DNA from 2 places in the Variovorax sp. RCC_210 genome. Region 2 is predicted to be linked to the other one. Evidence: riboswitches for the same ligand, from Rfam matches in the RefSeq annotation. Region 2 holds a riboswitch; the other holds the start of a gene.
What was found. Region 2 has a riboswitch for thiamine pyrophosphate ahead of AB6807_RS07175 (cytosine permease). Riboswitches for the same ligand answer to the same signal wherever they lie in the genome.
Positions count from the first base shown of each region.

Region 1 (3,399 bases), on a different contig from region 2:
ACCAAGGCCTTGCCGCGCTGGGCGCCTACGGCATCTGCGTGCCCGAGGAGCACGGCGGCGCCGGCCTCGACTACCTCACGCTGGCACTGGTGCTGGAAGAAATCGCGGCCGGCGACGGCGGCACCAGCACCGCGATCAGCGTGACCAACTGCCCGGTCAACGCCATCCTCATGCGCTACGGCAACGCGCAGCAGAAGAAGCAGTGGCTGGAGCCGCTGGCACAGGGGCAGATGCTCGGCGCCTTCTGCCTCACCGAGCCGCAGGCCGGCAGCGACGCATCGAGCCTGCGCACCACGGCGCGCAAGGACGGCGACGGCTACGTGATCGACGGCGTGAAGCAGTTCATCACCAGCGGCAAGAACGGCCAGGTGGCCATCGTGATCGCGGTGACCGACAAGGGCGCGGGCAAGCGCGGCATGAGCGCGTTCATCGTGCCCACCAACGCACCCGGCTACAACGTGGCCCGCCTGGAAGACAAGCTGGGCCAGCACAGCAGCGACACCGCGCAGATCAACTTCGACGGCTGCCGCATTCCGCGCGAGAACCTCATCGGCGCGGAGGGCGAAGGCTACAAGATCGCGCTCGGCGCGCTCGAGGGTGGGCGCATCGGCATCGCCGCGCAGAGCGTGGGCATGGCGCGCAGCGCCTTCGACGTGGCGCTGGCCTACGCCAAGGAGCGCCAGGCCTTCGGCGGTTCGATCTTCGACCAGCAGGCGGTGGGCTTTCGCCTGGCCGAGTGCGCGACGCAGATCGAGGCCGCGCGCCAGCTCATCTGGCACGCCGCGAGCCTGCGCGACGCCGGCCGGCCCTGCCTGAAGGAGGCCGCCATGGCCAAGCTCTTCGCCAGCGAGATGGCCGAGCGCGTGTGCAGCGCGGCCATCCAGACGCTGGGCGGCTATGGCTACGTGAACGACTTTCCGCTGGAGCGCATCTACCGCGACGTGCGCGTGTGCCAGATCTACGAAGGCACCTCGGACATCCAGAAGCTGCTGATCCAGCGCGCGCTGGCTTGAGCCAGGGCAAGCCGGGCGGGCGGCCTCCGGGCTTGCCCTCTCGGCGCTTCGTGCGCAAGGTGTTCCAATAGCGGTCTTCATGAGCGCCAACGATCCCACCACCGGACCTTGCCCCTGCGGGCGCACCGACCGCCGCGACAAGCCCATTGCCTACGCAATGTGCTGCGGCCGTTACCTCGACGACTTCGACAACACCCCCGCGCCCGACGCCGAGTCGCTGATGCGCTCGCGCTACACGGCCTTCGTGCTGGAGCGCGGGGCCTACCTGCTCGCCACCTGGGACCCGGCCCGGCGACCGGCGGCCATCGAGTTCGAGCCGGGCGTCAAGTGGCTGGGGCTGGACATCCGCTCGCGCTCGGTGCTCGACGCAGAGCACGCCGAGGTCGAGTTCGTCGCCCGCCAGCGCAGCGCGGCCACCGGCGCCGCCACCCGGCTGCACGAGCGCAGCCGCTTCGTGCGCGAGGGCGAGCGCTGGTATTACCTCGACGGCGACCTGCAACTGCCCCTGGCTTGACGCGCCGGGCCGAGGCTCGCACAATCGGCCCCGCTCCGGGGTGCACGCATGTGGCGTGCTGAGATGGCAAAGCTGCCGACCCGCGAACTTGATCCGGGTCATACCGGCGTAAGAAGAGCTGCACTCCCTGACTTCGGTCCGTCACTCCCCCTTCAGTGACGGGCCTTGCCGAAGTCCATCGAGCGATTGCGGAGCACCCTTTCCCCCACAAGGAGTGCCTCCCGATGAATGCCCCCGACAAGTTCACCACGCTGCTTTCGCTCACGCGCGAGCCCTTTCCGGCGTCGCACAAGTGCGTGATTCCGGGCAGCCGGCCCGACCTGCTGGTGCCCGTGCGCGACGTGCAGCTGACCAACGGCGAGACCGTGTCGCTGTACGACACCTCGGGCCCCTACACCGACCCGAAGGTCGAGATCGATGTGCGCCGCGGCCTGCCCGACGTGCGCGCCGCGTGGATCGCCGAGCGCGACGACACCGAGACCTACCAGGGCCGCACGCACCACGCGCTGGACGACGGCGCGAAGAACGAAGACCGCGATGCGCAACGCCTGGCCGAACTGCGCGCCGGTGCCGCGGCGCTGCAGCGCACGCCGCGCCGCGCGAAGTCGGGCGCGAACGTCACGCAGATGCACTACGCGCGCCGCGGCATCGTCACGCCCGAGATGGAGTACGTGGCCCTGCGCGAGAACGGCAAGCGCGAGTGGATGGCCGAGTACCTCGCCAACGAGGAACGCGCCACGCGCGTGCGGGGCAACCCGATGGGCGCCACCATTCCGCGCATCATCACGCCCGAGTTCGTGCGCGACGAAGTGGCCCGCGGCCGCGCCATCATTCCCGCCAACATCAACCACCCGGAAGTGGAGCCGATGGCCATCGGGCGCAACTTCAAGGTGAAGATCAACGCCAACATCGGCAACTCCGCCGTCACCTCGAGCATCGAGGAAGAGGTCGAAAAACTCGTGTGGGCCATTCGCTGGGGCGCCGACAACGTGATGGACCTGTCGACCGGCAAGAACATCCACACCACGCGCGACTGGATCGTGCGCAACTCGCCCGTGCCCATCGGCACCGTGCCCATCTACCAGGCGCTGGAAAAGGTGGGCGGCGTGGCCGAAGACCTGACGTGGGAGATCTTTCGCGACACGCTGATCGAGCAGGCCGAGCAGGGCATCGACTACTTCACCATCCACGCCGGCGTGCGGCTGCCGTTCATTCACCTCACGGCCGACCGCATGACGGGCATCGTGTCGCGCGGCGGCTCGATCATGGCCAAGTGGTGCATCGCGCACCACAAGGAGAGCTTTCTCTACGAGCACTTCGAGGACATCTGCGACATCATGAAGGCGTACGACGTGAGCTTTTCGCTGGGCGACGGCCTGCGCCCGGGCTCGGGCGCGGACGCCAACGACGAGGCGCAGTTCGCCGAGCTGCGCACGCTGGGCGAGCTCACGCAGGTCGCGTGGAAGCACGACGTGCAGACCATGATCGAAGGCCCCGGCCACGTGCCGCTGCACATGATCCAGGCCAACATGGACGAGCAGATCAAGCACTGCCACGAAGCGCCGTTCTACACGCTGGGGCCGCTGACCATCGACATCGCGCCGGGCTACGACCACATCGCCAGCGCCATCGGCGCGGCCATGATCGGCTGGGCCGGCACCGCGATGCTGTGCTACGTGACGCCCAAGGAACACCTGGGCCTGCCCGACCGCGACGACGTGAAGCAGGGAATCATTGCGTACAAGATCGCCGCGCACGCGGCCGACGTGGCCAAGGGCCACCCGGGCGCGCGCTCGCGCGATGACGCGCTGAGCAAGGCGCGCTTCGAGTTCCGCTGGCAGGACCAGTTCAACCTGGGCCTCGACCCCGACA
Region 1 is NZ_JBFUPJ010000016.1:195,603-199,001, forward strand. It holds gene AB6807_RS32805 (acyl-CoA dehydrogenase family protein) at 1-1,013, shown strand, start outside; gene AB6807_RS32810 (YchJ family protein) at 1,093-1,527, shown strand; TPP riboswitch at 1,554-1,659, shown strand; gene thiC (phosphomethylpyrimidine synthase ThiC) at 1,752-3,399, shown strand, end outside.
Region 1: it holds a riboswitch for thiamine pyrophosphate, as region 2 does, so the genes downstream of both, thiC (phosphomethylpyrimidine synthase ThiC) here and AB6807_RS07175 (cytosine permease) in region 2, are expected to answer to the same signal.

Region 2 (3,399 bases):
TGAACATGGCCGTGATGCGGCGCGGCGCGCCGCTGGGCGCCAGCGCCTGCCCCTCGGCGACGAGCTGCTTGATGATGTCCACCGGCACGAACTTGCTGAAGGCCTTCAGGCTGCGCGCCGACTCGTCCAGCGCCTGGTTGAGATGCTGTATCTCCAGCACGCGGCTGGCCTCCAGCGGCAGGTTGTCGAGCTCCAGCCGGCCGATGCGCCGCGCCACGCGCGACAGGTTCTCGATGGGCCGGGTGACCAGCTTCGACAGCCGCAGCGAAATGAACAGCGCCACCGCCAGGAACGCGAACGTGAGCAGCAGCGCCCACAGCACCGTGCGCTGCAGGTCGCCCAGCAGCAGGTCTTCGCTCTCCCAGCTCACCAGCTGCCACCTGGTCGACGGAACGTGCGAGGTCTGCACCAGGTAGCGCCGGCCCTGGTGCTCGATGGAGAAGGCCATATCGTCCACGCCGCCCGCCGTGCCGGCCGCCAGCATGTGGGCATGCAGCGCGCCGAGCACGCCGTCGTCGGTGTCGGGCGACTCCAGCTGGCGCACCACACGGGGCTGGTCGCTGCGCGCGAGCACGTGGTGGTCGGCGCTCAGCAAGGCGCTTTCGCCATGGCCCAGTTCACCGAACACGCGCACCAGCTTCGACAGGTGGCCGAGCGACACGTTCGCGGCCACCACCATGTGCTGCGTGCGGCCCTCGTCGTCGAGACGGCCGGCGGGCAATGCATGGCTGATCGCCAGCTCCCGCGCGGCGGCCGAGAGAAAGGGCGCGGTCCACGTCGGGCCCTTGGCCTTCAGGGCGTCCACGAACCAGGTGCGCTGCGTGGGGTCGTAGTCGCTGCGGTAGGCGGCGATGTGGGTGGTGGCAAAACGCTGCCTGGCGTCGCCGCCTTCGGAATCGGGCGAGCGCTTGTATTGCCAGGTCTCGGTGCTGAAGGCCGGCCCGCGCAGCACCTGGCGAAGGGCCGGCGCCGGGTAGCGCATCGCCGAGACCAGGTGGCCGTCGTCGGTGGCCACGTTCAGGCTGTCGAGCTCGGGGGTCTGCTCCAGCAGCGTCCAGAGCATTTCGGCGGTCTGCTCGCCGTCTTCCCCGGCCGCGTGCAGGCTGGGCGAATCGCCGATGGAGCGCATCACCGCCTCGGTCTTCGCGAGAAACGCGAGCACGTTGTCTTCCACGCGGTCGTGGTTGATCTTGTGCGCGGCCGTGCCCACCTTCGACACCAGCCGCTCGACCGCCCAGTACCCCAGCGCCACCAGCAGCAGCGACTGCACCAGCGCGACGGCGCAGACGATGGTGCCGACGTCGACACGGAAACGGCGCATGCGGGTGCGTGTGAAATCGTCTGGCATACGGGCCCTGGCTCCTCTTCGCGCGCGGCGTGGCGCGCGCCCTCGTTCTTTTTCTTCCCTCGGGCGATTCTGCTTGCAGTTTGTAAGGAATGGTTCGGCGGGCGCGGCCGGGTTTGTACGCCCCCGAAAAGCCACGCCCGGCGTTGCGGGCTCAGCGCAGCGGATAAACTCCGCCCTGCGCCGAGGTTCACCACGGCGCACTTGCTAGGGGTGCTGGGCTGCTTGCGGTCCGGCTGAGAAAGTCCCTTTGAACCTGATTGAGGTAATCCTCGCGCAGGGAAGCTGGTCCGGTGACCTCTCTCGCTCTCTCGTGTTTTCCAACGCGTGACGGCCGCGCCACCCGGGCCCCGCCCACCTGCCAAACCTTTGCACTGGAGCAAACGGATGGCATTCGACGACAACGGCAACAACAACGAGGCACTGACACCGCTGCCCGCGTCGCAGCGCGTGTTCGGCTGGCACGACCACGCCTCGCTCTGGTTCAGCCTGGGCGTGGGCCTGCTGGTGATGCAGATCGGCGCGTACCTGGTGCCGGCGGTGGGCACGCGCGACGCGGCCATCGCCATCGTGCTGGGCTCCTGCCTGGGCGCCGGGTTGCTGGCCTGGACAGCGCGCCTGGGCTGCGAAAGCGGACTGGCCAGCGCCGGGCTGATGCACGCGACGTACGGCAGCGCCTTCGCGCGGCTGCCGGTGCTTTTGAACATCGTGCAGCTGGTGGGCTGGACCACCTTCGAGCTGGTGGTCATGCGCGAGGGCACGCAGGCCATCGGCCAGTCGGTGTTCGTTGCCGCCATCGCCACCACCTGGGGCGGCGTGCTGACCACGCTGCTGTGGGGCGCGGTGCTGCTGGCGCTGCTCGCGGGCTCGATGGTGAAGCTGGTGCGCCGCTTCGTGAGCCGCTTCGGCCTGCCGCTGGTGGTGCTGTCGCTGCTGTGGCTCAGCTGGCAGTTCGCCACGCGGCTGCAGGCCAAGGGGCTGGACGCCTTCTGGGCACGGCCGGGCGACGGCAGCATGGGCATGTTCGGCGCGCTCGACCTGGTCATCGCCATGCCCGTCTCGTGGCTGCCGCTGGTGGCCGACTACGCGCGGCACGGCAAGCGCAACGCCGCAGGCAAAGGCGGCCTGGGCAGCGCCTTCAGCGGCACGTGGATCGGCTACGCGCTGGCCAACGTGTGGTGCTACGCGCTGGGCGTGATGGTGGTGAGCGTGGCCGAGCCGGGCACGGAGCTGGTCATGGCCCTGCTGCTGGCGCAGGGCGGGCTGGTGGCGTTGGGCCTGATCCTGATCGACGAGCTCGACAACGCGTACGGCGATGTGTACTCGGGCTCTGTGTCCACACACAGCCTGTTGCCGCGCTGGAGCGTGAAGCGCTGGGGCCTGCTATTGGCGGCGCTGTGCATCGCGCTGGCGCTGGTACTGCCGATGCACACGCTGGAGCCCTTCCTGCTGATGCTGAGCTCGGTGTTCGTGCCGCTGTACGGCGTGATCATCGGGCGCCTGGGCAGCGGCCGGTCGGTGTCGCTGGCGTCGCCGCGCAAGGTGGACGTGCCGGCGGCGCTGATCTGGATCGCGGGCATCGCCGCCTACCACGCGCTCGCCAAGTGGGCGCCGCAGTTCGGCTCGGCGCTGCCCACGCTGGCCGCGACCTTTGTGCTGGCCTGGCTCAGCCGGCCCAAGCCGGCGGCTATAGAAGCTACAGCGGCAGGCGGCGCGTCGGCACTGGCGCGAAGCCGTGGTTGAGCGGGCCATGGCCGGCACCGACCTGCACGCCCGCACCGGCCGCCATGGCGCCGAGGATGTACGCGCGCGCCTGCGCAACGGCGTCGGGCAGCGTTTCGCCCAGCGCCAGGTGCGCGGCGATGGCCGACGACAGCGTGCAGCCCGTGCCGTGCAGGTTGCGGCTGGCGATGCGCTTCGACGCCAGCCGCTTTCTGTCGCCGCCGGCCTGCAGCAGCACATCGACCACGTCGTCGCCCGGCAGGTGGCCACCCTTGAGCAGCACGCCCTTCGCGCCGAGCGCCAGCAGTTCGTCGGCCGCGGCGTCGAGCGCG
Region 2 is NZ_JBFUPJ010000001.1:1,520,165-1,523,563, forward strand. It holds gene AB6807_RS07170 (adenylate/guanylate cyclase domain-containing protein) at 1-1,321, opposite strand, end outside; TPP riboswitch at 1,545-1,645, shown strand; gene AB6807_RS07175 (cytosine permease) at 1,733-3,088, shown strand; gene thiD (bifunctional hydroxymethylpyrimidine kinase/phosphomethylpyrimidine kinase) at 3,042-3,399, opposite strand, start outside.